2 regions of the Clostridium fermenticellae genome follow, and region 2 is predicted to be linked to the other one. Evidence: a T-box and tRNA genes for the amino acid it is inferred to sense, from the RefSeq annotation. Region 2 holds a T-box; the other holds one or more tRNA genes.
What was found. A T-box is a leader RNA that pairs with one kind of tRNA and senses whether it is charged. The one in region 2 lies ahead of pheS (phenylalanine--tRNA ligase subunit alpha), so its partner is inferred to be a tRNA-Phe.
Positions count from the first base shown of each region.

Region 1: it has a tRNA-Phe gene. The T-box ahead of pheS (phenylalanine--tRNA ligase subunit alpha) is inferred to sense a tRNA for this amino acid. The anticodon was not compared.

Region 1 is NZ_CP032416.1:68,204-75,614, reverse strand. Features, by position in the region: gene D4Z93_RS00370 (DNA-binding domain-containing protein) at 1-580, shown strand, start outside; gene D4Z93_RS00365 (amino acid permease) at 846-2,270, shown strand; tRNA gene D4Z93_RS00360 (tRNA-Cys) at 2,367-2,440, opposite strand; gene D4Z93_RS00355 (NAD-dependent protein deacylase) at 2,648-3,388, shown strand; gene D4Z93_RS00350 (peptidylprolyl isomerase) at 3,469-4,215, opposite strand; tRNA gene D4Z93_RS00345 (tRNA-Phe) at 4,330-4,405, opposite strand; rRNA gene rrf (5S ribosomal RNA) at 4,421-4,537, opposite strand; rRNA gene D4Z93_RS00335 (23S ribosomal RNA) at 4,861-7,411, opposite strand, start outside.
Region 2 is NZ_CP032416.1:868,754-876,164, forward strand. Features, by position in the region: gene rplT (50S ribosomal protein L20) at 1-337, shown strand, start outside; gene D4Z93_RS04305 (TrmH family RNA methyltransferase) at 471-1,259, shown strand; T-box leader at 1,327-1,545, shown strand; gene pheS (phenylalanine--tRNA ligase subunit alpha) at 1,596-2,615, shown strand; gene pheT (phenylalanine--tRNA ligase subunit beta) at 2,663-5,041, shown strand; gene D4Z93_RS04320 (cell division protein ZapA) at 5,186-5,779, shown strand; gene D4Z93_RS04325 (DNRLRE domain-containing protein) at 5,883-6,722, shown strand.

The DNA of each region.
Region 1 (7,411 bases), 800 kb from region 2:
TGAAAATTTAGTAGGAGACTCTTACAATTCTGGTATAGAATTTTTCATAAGTAAACCCATTAATAAAATAGAAGTAGAAAAAGTCACAAGCAAGGTTGCAGAAAAAATTGAAATTGAAAATATGCTGGATGGCATAAAAAAAGTAATTAAAACAGAATCTCCTCAGAAGCAAAATTCTCAAAATGATAATATCAAAATAATAAAACATACTTTAAGTAGACTAGGAATGCTTGGTAAGAAAGGAACAAACGATATTATAAAAATTTGTGTTTATCTGCTAAAAGCAAAAAAGTCCTTTGAGGAATGTAATTTTAACGATTTATGTGCTTTTCTTGGTGACAATCCTAAAACTGTACAACAAAGAATAAGAAGAACTATAAAAATAGGTTTAACCAATCTTGCATATATGGAAATGGAAAATTACTATAGTGAAAATTTTCAAGACTACTCCAATGGAATGTTTGACTTCGCAAGTGTAAAAGCTGAAATTGACTACATAAAAGGCAAAAGTAGGGTTGGTGGGAAAATAGTGATAAGTAATTTCTTTGATGGGTTGTTATTGCAATGTGAGGAAAGTTAGCAATTATTTGAAGAATTTTTATAGACTACTTTCAAAAATTTAAAATTTTTGAAAGTAGTCTATTTTTTTATGAAGATCTGTGAAGATTTTTGAAGTATCTTGTATTCGCACTATTATAATTATAGAGTACCCATTATTATAAAAAAATAATTAAATTTTAATCGGTTATTTTTTGATTATTTAATCTCATAAAACACATTTCTACACACATTTTACTAATAATTTTATGTTTAAAATTATAATCATATTTTAAGGAGGTTACCACATGGACTTATTTAATCTTACTAGAAAAAAAGATGTAAACGCTATTTTGGAAAACAATAAAAATAGTTCTTTAAAAAGAACTATGGGAGCATTTGATGTTACTTTAATGAGTATAGGTGCAACAATTGGAACAGGAGTAATGGTTTTAACAGGGCTTGTAGCCGCGACAGATGCAGGACCAGCTGTAGTTTTATCATTCATTTTCTCTGCAATTGCCTGTACGCTTGTAGCATTATGTTACTCTGAATTCGCATCATCAATACCATCATCAGGAAGTGCATATTCTTACATTTATGTATCATTAGGTGAATTTATAGCACATTTAGTTGGTTGGTCACTATTTATAGGATATACTGTATGCGCTGCAACCGTTGGTAGTGGATGGTCTGCATACTTTAATGGTTTATTAAAAAATTGCGGAATAAATTTACCACATGCCTTAATAAACATTCCAGGTCAGGGGGGAATCATAAACCTTCCAGCAATTATTGTAATGTTAGCCATAACATTATTACTAACTAAAGGAACAAGTGAAAGTAAAAAAGTTAATAATATTCTAGTATTTATAAAATTAGGTATCATAGCTTTATTTGTAGTTGTAGGAGTATTCTTTGTAAAACCATCAAGATGGCAGCCATTTATGCCATTTGGAGTAAAAGGAATATTTGCTGGTGCTGCTTCAGTATTTCTAGCTTATACTGGATTTGATGCAGTTTCAACTTCTGCCGAGGAAGTAAAAAACCCACAGAAAAATTTGCCTTTAGGTATTATAGCATCAATGATAGGATGTACATTAATATACATTGTAGTCAGCTTAATTCTTACAGGCCTTACTAACTATACTAATCTCAACGTTGGTGATGCTATGGCTTATGCTTTAAGTGCTGTAGGACAAGGATGGGCAGCTTCTATACTTTCAGTTGGGGCAGTTATTGGTATATTAGCAGTTATAATTGCATATCTCTTCGGTGCATCAAGACTACTATTTTCAATGAGTCGTGATGGACTTCTACCAAAAGGTTTTTCTAAATTAAATAAAAAGACTAATGTACCTGTTTTATCTACTTGGGTAGTAGGATGCATAGGTGCTGTATTAGCTGGTGTTGTAAACATAAAACAGTTAGCTGATCTTTCAAATATGATTTTCTTAGGATCCTTTTCACTCGTCGCACTATCTTTAATAATGTTTAGAAAAAGCTATCCAGATTTAAAAAGAGAATTTAGAGTACCTTTAGTTCCATTATTGCCTTTAATAGCAATGGCATTTTGCATATTCCTTATGTTTAGTTTATCCAAAATAACATGGTTATATTTTGGAGCATGGGTTCTACTAGGTGCAATTGTTTATATGACATATTCACACAAACACAGCTTATTACAAAGTAAACATTCTGATAGCAATTCAGTGAGCAAAACCAGTGCATAATTTAAATAGAAAGAGAAGCAGTCAGGCTTCTCTTTTTTTATTTGCCCAACAAAAAAATAGCCTAACATATGCTAAACTATCTTCTAATATAAAGAATGGAGGCACCACCCAGATTTGAACTGGGGATAAAGGTTTTGCAGACCTCTGCCTTACCACTTGGCTATAGCGCCATATGTTCTCCTGATTAAGAACACTACTATAGTTTAGCAATCACAGTTATATTTGTCAATAGCATATTACTAAATTTTAAAATTAATAATATTTATAGTTTTTCACCTAAAGAGTTAATTTATACTCAGAGATAAATTAACTCTTGATTAAATATATGGTGAAATTTATATATTACATTCGAATAATGATATAATATTTTAAGAGAGGTGATTGTTATGGATTATGAGAATCTAAAATCTGCAATAAAATCAAGCAATAATATAGTCTTCTTTGGTGGCGCCGGAGTATCTACAGAATCCAATATTCCAGACTTTAGGTCCGAAGCGGGTCTATATAAAACAAAGGATAACTATTCCTATCCACCGGAAGTTATGTTGAGTCATTCCTTCTTCAAATCCCATACAGAAGATTTCTTTAATTTTTATAAAAGTAAGATGATCTATAAAAATGCCAAACCCAATGGTGCACATTATGCTTTAGCAAAACTAGAGAAGCTTGGCAAACTTAAAGCTGTAATAACTCAAAACATAGATGGTCTCCACCAAATGGCAGGATCTAAAAATGTATTCGAGCTTCATGGCTCAATACACAGAAATTTTTGTACTAAGTGTGGAAAATCCTTCGATTTAGACTACATCATTAATTCAAAATCTGTAATTCCAAAATGTGATAAATGCGGTGGAATTGTAAAACCTGATGTTGTGCTTTATGAGGAAGGTTTAGATATGAATACACTAAATAATGCAATTAAATTTACTCAAGATGCAGATATATTAATCGTAGGTGGTACTTCTTTAGTAGTCTATCCCGCAGCAGGCATAATAGACTATTTTAATGGTTCAAAACTTGTATTGATAAATAAATCATCTACACCATACGATAATAAAGCTGATATAGTAATTCATGATAGTATCGGTAGTGTACTATCAAGTATTACATGCGATTAGCACTTTAAATTATATAATAAATTAAAAAGTGTATCTAATTCACTCTATTTCAGTGTGATTAGATACACTTTTTATATTAATTATTTTTCATACTCAACAGTATACTTTTCTTTTAGTTGCTTATTGAGTTCATTATACTTATATGATTGTCTTTGTTGAAGTAAATTGTTTTTAATCGTATTTTTTACCTGTTCATAAGATTTAGGAGACGCCTCTGTCTTTCTCTCAACCTTAATCAAATGATATCCAAATTGTGTTTTAACAGGTTCACTAATAACATTAATACCAAGTGAAAAAGCAGCTTCCTCAAATTCTGGAACCATTTGTCCTCTTGTAAACTGTCCTAGATTACCGCCTTGTGCCTTTGATGGACATGAAGAATATTTCTTGGCAGCTTCTTCAAAACTCATTCCCTCATTTATTTCCTTTAGTACATCATTCGCCTTTTCTTTTGTCTCTACTAATATATGTCTTGCAACAACACTTTCTGGATTTACAAACTTATCTTTATTTACTTTGTAATAATCTTCAACTTCGCTATCTTTTACATTAACTTCACTCATCAATTTTGATATAGCTGTTTGAGTTAAAATTTCTTTTTTAGCAGTTTCAAGGTTACCTATGTAGCTTTCATCATTTTCAAATCCAGATTCTTTGGCATAATTATAAATTAATTCAAATGCTATCATTTCTTCTAATAGTTGTTTTTTCCCATTATCAGTATTCAAATATCCTCTTCTATCATTAGGAAATCTCATTATAGCTTCTTCTAGATCTTTTTCCGTTATTTGAGCACCATTTACAGTGGCTAACACTTTATTTTCCATTATTCTTCTCCTTTATTATATTAATCATTATAGTTATACCATATATATCTACAGTTTACCATCATTTTTATTAGTATAAAAAAAGAACATATTAGAAAACACTAATATGCTCTTTGGTGGCCAGACCAGGAATCGAACCAGGGACACGAGGATTTTCAGTCCTCTGCTCTACCGACTGAGCTATCTGGCCAAATATAGTATGATTACCTGGCGGCGACCTACTCTCCCGCAGGGCTACCCCTGAAGTACCATCGGCACAATAAAGCTTAACCTACCTGTTCGGTATGGGAAGGAGTGTTACCTTTATGTAATAACCACCAGATTGCTGATTGCTTCTAAATCTTTGATTTAGATAAAGAATCAGTACTCCCCAGCTTTGCTGGGTGAGTTTCCTGTTTAAAAATTACTATAAACTCCGCATCTCTTCGTCAAATATCTTACTGCGGTACTCATTTACATTAAGTAAACTCCGTTCCCCACTTCAATATTTTCCCTGATCTGCCCGTTTCTACTAATTTTTATGCATTGACTAAAACTCTAATAAAATTTATACTAACCGGAGGTTTATAAATAGACCCCGGCTAATTGAGATTGTTCTCTCAAAACTGCACAGTAAAGATAGAAAAAATTGATTAAGAAAAGTAATTGGTCAAGCCCTCGACCTATTAGTATCAGTCAGCTGAACATATCGCTATGCTTACACCTCTGACCTATCAACCTTGTGTTCTTCAAGGGGTCTTACTAGCTTACGCTATGGGAAATCTAATCTTGAGGTGGGCTTCACGCTTAGATGCTTTCAGCGTTTATCCCGTCCCGACATAGCTACCCAGCCGTGCTCCTGGCGGAACAACTGGTACACCAGAGGTCAGTCCATCCCGGTCCTCTCGTACTAAGGACAGCTCCTCTCAAATTTCCTGCGCCCGCAGCGGATAGGGACCGAACTGTCTCACGACGTTCTGAACCCAGCTCGCGTGCCGCTTTAATGGGCGAACGGCCCAACCCTTGGGACCTACTTCAGCCCCAGGATGCGACGAGCCGACATCGAGGTGCCAAACCTCCCCGTCGATGTGGACTCTTGGGGGAGATCAGCCTGTTATCCCCGAGGTAGCTTTTATCCGTTGAGCGATGGCCCTCCCACGAGGTACCACCGGATCACTAAGCCCGACTTTCGTCCCTGCTCCACCTGTATGTGTCGCAGTCAGGCTCCCTTCTGCCTTTGCACTCTGCGAACGATTTCTAACCGTTCTGAGGGAACCTTTGGGCGCCTCCGTTACATTTTAGGAGGCGACCGCCCCAGTCAAACTGCCCGCCTAACAATGTCCCGTGACCAGATAAATGGCCTCCGGTTAGAATTCCAGTACTGTCAGGGTGGTATCCCAAGGGTGACTCCACCAGGGCTGACGCCCGGGTATCTAAGTCTCCCACCTATCCTGTACAGACAATACCGAAACTCAACGTTAAGCTGCAGTAAAGCTCTACGGGGTCTTTCCGTCCAACTGCGGGTAGCAAGCATCTTCACTTGCACTACAATTTCGCCGGATTTGCTGTTGAGACAGTGCTCAAATCATTACGCCATTCGTGCGGGTCGGAACTTACCCGACAAGGAATTTCGCTACCTTAGGACCGTTATAGTTACGGCCGCCGTTTACTGGGGCTTAAGTTCATACCTTCGCCATACGGCTTAGTATTCCCCTTAACCTTCCAGCACCGGGCAGGCGTCAGCCCCTATACATCAGCTTACGCTTTAGCAGAGACCTGTGTTTTTGCTAAACAGTTGCTTGAGCCTATTCTCTGCGGCCATCAATAAAGATGGCACCCCTTATCCCTAAGTTACGGGGTCAATTTGCCTAGTTCCTTAACAGCAATTCTTCCGATGGTCTTAGGATTTTCTCCTCACCTACCTGTGTCGGTTTGCGGTACGGGCACCGGTTTACTCCATAGAGACTTTTCTTGGCAGCGTGGAACCGGATACTTCTCTCTTAAAAAGAGATCCCTGTAACACCTTAACTAATCCCGGTGGATTTACCTTCCGGGCACGTCTGAGTGCTTAGACACACATCCAATAGTGTGCACATCCTATCCTCCTGCGTCATCCCATCTGTCAAACGCAAACTGGCGGTATTGGAATATCAACCAATTGTCCATCACCTACGCCTTTCGGCCTCGGCTTAGGTCCCGACTAACCCTGGGAGGACGAGCCTTCCCCAGGAAACCTCAGGTTTTCGACCAATAAGATTCTCACTTATTTCTCGCTACTTATGCCAGCATACTCACTCCTGTACGGTCCACCGCTCCTTACGGTACGGCTTCAATCCATACAGGAAGCTCCTCTACCACTCTTACGAGTCCATAGCTTCGGTGGTAAGTTTTAGCCCCGGACATTTTCGGCGCAGGATCTCTCGACTAGTGAGCTATTACGCACTCTTTAAATGAGTGGCTGCTTCTAAGCCAACATCCTAGTTGTCTTAGAAATCCCACATCCTTTACCACTTAACTTACACTTTGGGACCTTAGCTGATGATCTGGGCTGTTTCCCTTTTGACCACGGATCTTATCATTCGCAGTCTGACTGCCGGGATACAAGTAAATGGCATTCGGAGTTTGATAAGGTTCAGTAACTTTTTAAAGCCCCTAGCCTATTCAGTGCTCTACCTCCATTACTCAGTCCCGACGCTAGCCCTAAAGCTATTTCGAGGAGAACCAGCTATCTCCGGGTTCGATTGGAATTTCTCCGCTATCCACAGCTCATCCCATGGTTTTTCAACACCAACGCGGTTCGGACCTCCACGGAATTTTACTTCCGCTTCATCCTGTCCATGGATAGGTCACCCGGTTTCGGGTCTACAGCATGCAACTGGTCGCCCTATTCAGACTCGGTTTCCCTCCGGCTCCGTACCATAAGTACTTAACCTTGCTACATACCGTAACTCGCTGGCTCGTTCTACAAAAAGCACGTCGTCGCACTTAAATGTGCTTCGACCGGTTGTGGACACACGGTTTCAGGTTCTATTTCACTCCCCTTCCGGGGTTCTTTTCACCTTTCCCTCACGGTACTGCTTCACTATCGGTCACCAGGTAGTATTTAGCCTTGGGAGGTGGTCCTCCCAGCTTCCCACAAGGTTTCACGTGTCTCGTGGTACTCTGGAATAGATCTAACTAAAATTCTTTTTTACTTACAGGGCTTTTACCTTCTGTG
Region 2 (7,411 bases):
AAATGCACGTAAAAATCATAAAAAAGTTTTAAAACTTGCGAAAGGCTATTATGGAGCTAAAAGTAAGCTATTTAAAACTGCTAATGAAACAGTAATAAGAGCATTAAGAAATGCATATGTAGGAAGAAGATTAAAGAAAAGAGATTTCAGAAAGCTTTGGATAGCAAGAATAAATGCAGCAACTAGAATGAATGGTCTTTCATATTCAAAATTTATGAATGGAATAAAAACTGCAGGAATTGATATAAATAGAAAAATGCTTTCAGAAATAGCTATAAATGATCCAAAAGCTTTTACTAATTTGGTGGATATAGCAAAAAAGCAATTAAACGCATAGATTATACATAAAATACAGCAGAATGCTGTATTTTTTATTTTATAGGGTTTATAAATGAAAGCTTAAGTTATATGTAAGCTTGGAATTACAAACCCTATAGTAAAACATACTTACTCTTAAATAGGTGATTTGAATGGATAAAATTTATAGTAAAGATAATAGTATTATAAAACATACAAGGAAGTTGTCACAAAAAAAGTATAGAATTCAGAAGAATCAATTTCTTGTAGAGGGATTTAGATTTGTTAGTGAAGCATTAAAATCTGATTTTCAGGTTCCTGTAATTTTATTAAGTGAAAGAGTGCAGAATAAATGGCTGACTTTAGAATCCCGATACAATATTTGTGAAGATACTAAAATATGTTTACTTGAAGATAAATTATTTAATTATATAAGTAATACGGATAATCCACAGGGTATAGCAGCTGTAGTTAATAATAAAAAAATAAATGTAAAAAATGAAGATGGATTTTATATACTTGTAGATAAAGTTCAGGATCCGGGAAATATGGGTACTATTATAAGGACAGCCGATGCTGCTGGAGCACTTGGAATTTTACTTACAAAAGGTACAGTTGATGTATATAATGAAAAGACACTTAGATCAACTATGGGATCGATATTCCATATACCTGTTATACAGGATGATAGTTTGGAAAAGTTGAATTTACTAAAAAAGCATGGTTTTAAACTTATAGCAAGTTCTCTTGATACTGACAAAAATTTTTATGATTTAGATTTGAATAAAAAAGTTATAATAGCCCTGGGCAATGAGGGAAATGGAATCAGCAGCCAGATCTTGGATTTATCAGACATAAAAATTAAAATACCTATGCCGGGAAATGCGGAATCATTAAATGTATCTATAGCTGGAGCTGTTATAATGTTTGAAGTTGTAAGACAGATAAATACAGAAGTTTAGCAAATAAATAAATATGTGTTGACAATTTGTATGTATATATGTAAAATATAAAAATAATAAGTTATCATATTTTACTGTGATAGAGAGAGTAAATATATTATTTTTCTAAAGAGAGAAAAGGTTATTAGCTGTGAGCCTTTTGGAGATGTATATATTGAAGTTCACTCTTGAGTTCCAGTTGTGAAATAGATTAGCAGCTGGCGGTTAAAGCCGATATATTTTTAAAGTGAATATCATTTGCTGATATTAAACTGGGTGGTAACGCGGATATAAGTTCGTCCCTTATTTGGGATGGGCTTTTTTTATTTATAAAAACATAAGGAAGGAGAAATTAAAATGAAGCAAAAATTAGAAGATATAAAAAATAGTGCAATTGAATGCTTAAAAAATGTTAAAAACACTTCAGACATTGATAGTATTAGGATTAAATATTTAGGTAAAAAGGGTGAACTGACACAAATACTTAGAAGCATGAAAGAGTTATCTAAGGAGGAAAGACCTGTAGTTGGTAAAATGGCAAATGAGATAAGGACAGCGTTAGAAGGTGCTATAGAAAAAGCTTTAAAAAACATAAAAAATGGTGAGAAGGACACAAGATTAAAAAATGAAATTATTGATATTTCAATGCCTGGAATAAGACAAAACTTAGGGAAAAGACATCCTTTAGAGCAAACTTTGGATCAGATGAAAGAGATATTTGCAACTATGGGATTTACAATTGAAGAAGGACCCGAAGTTGAGCTTGACTATTATAATTTTGAAGCATTAAATATACCTAAGAATCATCCAGCAAGAGGTGAACAGGACACTTTTTACATAAATGATAATATAGTTTTAAGAACTCAAACCTCTCCAATACAGATAAGAACCATGGAGAAGCAAAGGCCGCCTATAAAGATGATATCTCCAGGAAAAGTATATCGCTCGGATTCAGTTGATGCAACACACTCACCTATTTTTTATCAAATGGAAGGACTTGTTGTTGATAAAGGGGTGACTTTTGCAGACTTAAAAGGAACACTAGAAGCATTTGCAAAGAAAATGTTAGGTGATAATATAAAAACTAAATTTAGGCCTCACCATTTTCCATTTACCGAACCCTCGGCTGAAATGGATGTTACATGTTTTGTATGTCATGGCGAAGGCTGCAGAGTTTGTAAAGGTGAAGGCTGGATAGAATTATTGGGATGTGGTATGGTGCATCCTCAGGTGCTCAGAAATTGTAATATAGATCCAGAGATATATAGTGGATTTGCTTTTGGACTTGGGGTTGATAGAATGGTTATGCTAAAATATGGACTTGATGATATAAGACAACTTTATGAAAGTGATATGAGATTTTTAAATCAGTTTTAGTTAGAATAATTAAATATGCAAAGCAGTGTGAAAAGGAGAGATGGTTAATGAAGGTTCCAGTTAAATGGTTAAGTGATTATGTTAATATAGAAATTTCACCTAAAGAACTTGGAGATAGGCTTACTTTAAGTGGATCAAAAGTTGAAAGTGTGGATATAACGGGAGATGAAATACAAAATGTAGTTACAGGTAAAATTGTTGAAATAAAAAAGCACCCTGATGCTGACAGACTTTCGATATGTCAGGTGGATATAAATAAAGATGAACTTTTGCAAATAGTTACAGCTGCAACAAATATGAAAGAACAAGATATAGTTCCAGTTGCACTCCATGGTTCAGTACTTCATGACGGTGTAAAGATAAAAAAGGGTAAATTAAGAGGGGTTATGTCAAATGGAATGTTCTGCTCTGAGCAAGAACTTGGTCTTGCTGGAGATAAGCCTGTATATGGACTTATGATACTTCCTCAGGATGTACCTATTGGAGAGGATATAAAAGATGTATTAAATATGACAAGTGCAGTAATTGATTTTGAGATAACATCAAATAGACCGGATTGCTTGAGTGTATTAGGAATAGCAAGGGAAACAGCAGCTACATTAAACTTAAAGTACAGAATGCCAAATACTAAATATACAGCAGGATGTAATGATGATGTTAATGATGAATTTAAAGTAAAAATAAATGATAGCCTTTGTAAAAGATATATGGCGAGAGAAATCAAAAATGTTAAGATAGAGCAGTCTCCAGGATGGATGCAGGATAGACTTTTAGAAGCAGGAGTAAGACCTATAAACAATATTGTAGATATAACTAATTTCGTAATGCTTGAGTTTGGAGAACCAATGCATGCATTTGATACAAGGCAAATATCTACTAACACAATTGTAGTTGACAGGGCATCGGAAGGTGAAAAATTTACAACATTAGATGGACAGGAAAGAATATTGAATTCTGATGTTTTGACCATAAAAGATGGAGAAAAAACTATAGGGCTTGCAGGAATAATGGGAGGACTTAATTCTGAGGTTAAAGATGACACAGCATCTATAATATTTGAATGTGCAAACTTTGATGGTACCAATATACGAGTATCTTCCCGGATGTTAGCTCTTAGAACAGAGGCTTCATCCAGATTTGAGAAAGATTTGGATCCTAATCTGGCAGAGATTGCATTAAATAGAGCATGTAATCTTGTTCAGGAATTAGGTGCTGGAGAAGTATGCAGAGGGACTATCGATATGTATCCAAATAAAGTTATTCCTCATGCAGTTGAAGTTGATTCAGTATGGATAAATAAATTTCTTGGAACTGATATAGATGTAGAAAGTATGAAAGAATATTTAGATAGATTAGAACTTGAAACTAAGATAGATGATAAAAAATTAATTATAGATGTTCCTACGTTTCGATCCGATATAAACATAAAAGAAGATGTTGCAGAAGAGATAGCAAGAATTTATGGATATAATAAAATACCTGATACAATGATAAGAAGTGTCAGTATGAAAAGTGGAAAAAATAGAAAGCAGCATCTTGATGATAAGGTTATAGAAACATTAATCGGATGTGGAATAAATCAATCCATAAGCTATTCCTTTATAAGTCCGAAGATATTTAACAAATTACTTCTTCCAGAAGACAGCAGTTTAAGAAGAGCTGTTAAAATAAAGAATCCACTCGGTGAGGACTTTAGTGTAATGAGAACTACTTCAATAGGTTCTATGATGGAAGCACTTAGCAGAAATTATTCAAGAAATAATGAGAGTGCACGATTATTTGAGGTCGGGAAAATTTATATACCTAATGAAGATCCAGATAAACTTCCAGAAGAAAAGAATATTGTAACTATAGGAATTTATGGTGGAGTGAATTATTTTAACTTAAAGGGTGTAATTGAGAATTTACTAGAAGCACTTAAAGTGGAAAAGTATTCATTAAAAAGGGAGACAGGAAATCCTACTTTTCATCCGGGGATAACTGCAAAGTTATATTTAAAAAAGGATTTTGTCGGCATCTTTGGAGAGGTGCATCCTGATGTACTTGATAATTACGGTATGGAAGAAAAATGTTATATTGCAGAATTGAATTTAGATGTATTTTATAATTATGCAAACTTAGATATTAAATATAAACCTCTTCCGAAATTCCCTGCTGCGACGAGAGATATTTCAATTATTATAGATAAGGATATACTTGTTCAAGATGTGGAAGATATAATGAGAAAACAGGGATCATCTATACTCGAAAGCGTAAAATTATTTGATGTTTATACTGGAAAGCAGATACCTGATGAAAAGAAGAGTTTAGCATTTTCTTTAACATATAGGAATGAAAATAGAACATTAAAAGATACTGAGGTAAACAAGTTGCATGATAAGATCATAAGAACTCTGGAAAATAAATTAGGTGCACAACTTAGATAGTTATAATAAAATTTGAGGGAATTTCATTTATTACAAATTGAAATTTCTTCAAATTTTATACAATAAATTTTGATATAAGTATTTATTTATGATATTATTATAATAATAGATTTATAATATACTATTTATCTAAGAGGTGTTCTTATGAACGTTGTAACAGTTAAAATTAATGGAGTAGAATATAACTTAAAAGGTAATGAACAAGAAGAATACCTACATAAAGTAGCAGTTTATGTAGATAAAAAGGTTAGGAGTATAACTGAAAATAATATTAAGTTAAGTACGGCATCGGCAGCAATTTTGTCGGCTTTAAATATAGTTGATGATATGTTTAAACAAAAGGATAAGTATGATCAGCTCAAGGCTAAGTTTGATGATATAGATAAAAAAAATAAGGATTACGAAGAGGATATTCAATCTTTTAAGAAACAGTTAAAACATTTGGAAGAATATAATGGAGAACTTCAGTCAAAGTTAAAGAACAATACTAATGCACAATATATTGAAGAGAAGGAAGAGTATATAAATAAAATAATGCAAGAAATGGAAGTACTTCAAGAGACAGCAAAGAGATACATGAAAGAGAATAAGGAAATAATAGCTCAGAATAAGCAGATTAAATTTGAACTTCAGTCTTCTAAATATAAGGTATTGGATCTTAATCATAAATTAATGGAAAATCAGATAGATTTGGCAAAAGAGAAAAAAAAAAATAATGTCTTACTAAGAGATAAATAAGCTAATGCATTTAAGGCAGTTGGCTTATTTTTTTGTTTTAAAATCTATATATGGTCATCAATTTTTGATATTTATCATATTATAATTGGGGAGGAGGATAAATATGTCAAGTCAAAAAATACAGTTCTCATGCAGCAGAAGTCTAATACTTACAAATTTACATCCTGATAGGAATTTTAAAAAAAGCATTTTGGATGTTGGATTTTATAATGGAGATTTATATCAAAGTTATTTGTATTTTAAATCTGATGATTCATATGAAAATTATATAATAATTTCTGCTATTTTGAGATTATATGTGAAGAAGCAAATTTCTAATGGTATGACTAATACTTTATATATTTATCCACTTGAACAGAAGTTCAATAGATTTACGACTTTTAATAATATGCCAGAAGTTAGTAATGAATTTATTGAATTCAATATACATGATTGTGATAAATGGCTGGATATAGATATAACGAGTCTGTTTGATAATAATGATAATATTTTAAAGAATGGTATGCTTTTAAAATCAAATGGAGATGCGGATTCACTTGTGCGTTTTTACTCCAATTTGGTTAGTAATTATAAAATTGTTCCAAAATTATTCTTAGAATATTATACAGAAAATAATTTTAACGATGGAAGATATGTGGAAGTAAGAAAAAGAGTTTTTATCTTAGATTTTGAAGGTGAGGAAGTTACTCAGCCTATAAATGTAGAAAGAATGATACAAGGAACATTTTTCATAAATAATTTAAGCACTAGTGATTTAAATGCAAAAATTGAGGTGAGTTTTGATTTAAGCACATGGGTTGGAGAACAGGAAGTTAATGTGAGTGCTAATAGTAATGACGTATTAGTTGCCCAGTATTATGGGAAATATTATAGAGTTGTTTTAAGTTCACCAGGTAATACTGCAAGTGTGGAAATAAAATTCATCTATCAGGTATATAAGTAAATTGCATATATTGCGTATTAAGCTTTGTTTTAACGACATAAGTAGAATTCTTACGTAGTGGAATACTGTAAGGCTTCTACACGTTAAAACTTTTTATAAATCTAAGACTTGTGCTGTTAAAAATCTAAAAAACCTGGGTAAACTCATACCTCAAACAGTATCCAGAACTTTAAGATTTTTAACATCACTTTGTCAAGATTTATAGAGAAAGTTTTAAATGTGTCTTCAGCCTCACAGTATTCCACTACGTAAGAATTCTACTTATATTTGCAGCAAATGCTTGATACGATATCCATCTCTGTTTAGATATATGTTATATATAAAATTCCCCTAAAATACTTTGCTAAGAACTGTAAAAAAACTTTTTAAATGTGCTTTCATTTCGTTTTTACACCCCTACGTATAAGCCCAGTTTGTCCTTATAAAACATACTTATCTAAAATAAAATGCTTAATAGTATATCAGTAATTGCATAACTTCATGTAAATTCGATAAGTACTTTGTGAATATGATTTCGCCTTTAAGGGTTTAGGGCGATTAGCTCTAGTGATTTATATTATAATTATAATTTTTAGCTATCTGATAAAGTAATTAAAAAAGTTTGGATAAGTTCTTACTTTAAACTTACAGGATCAGCAAATAATGTTGTCTTTTTTTATAATGATCTAACAAGTTCAGTTACCGTTATT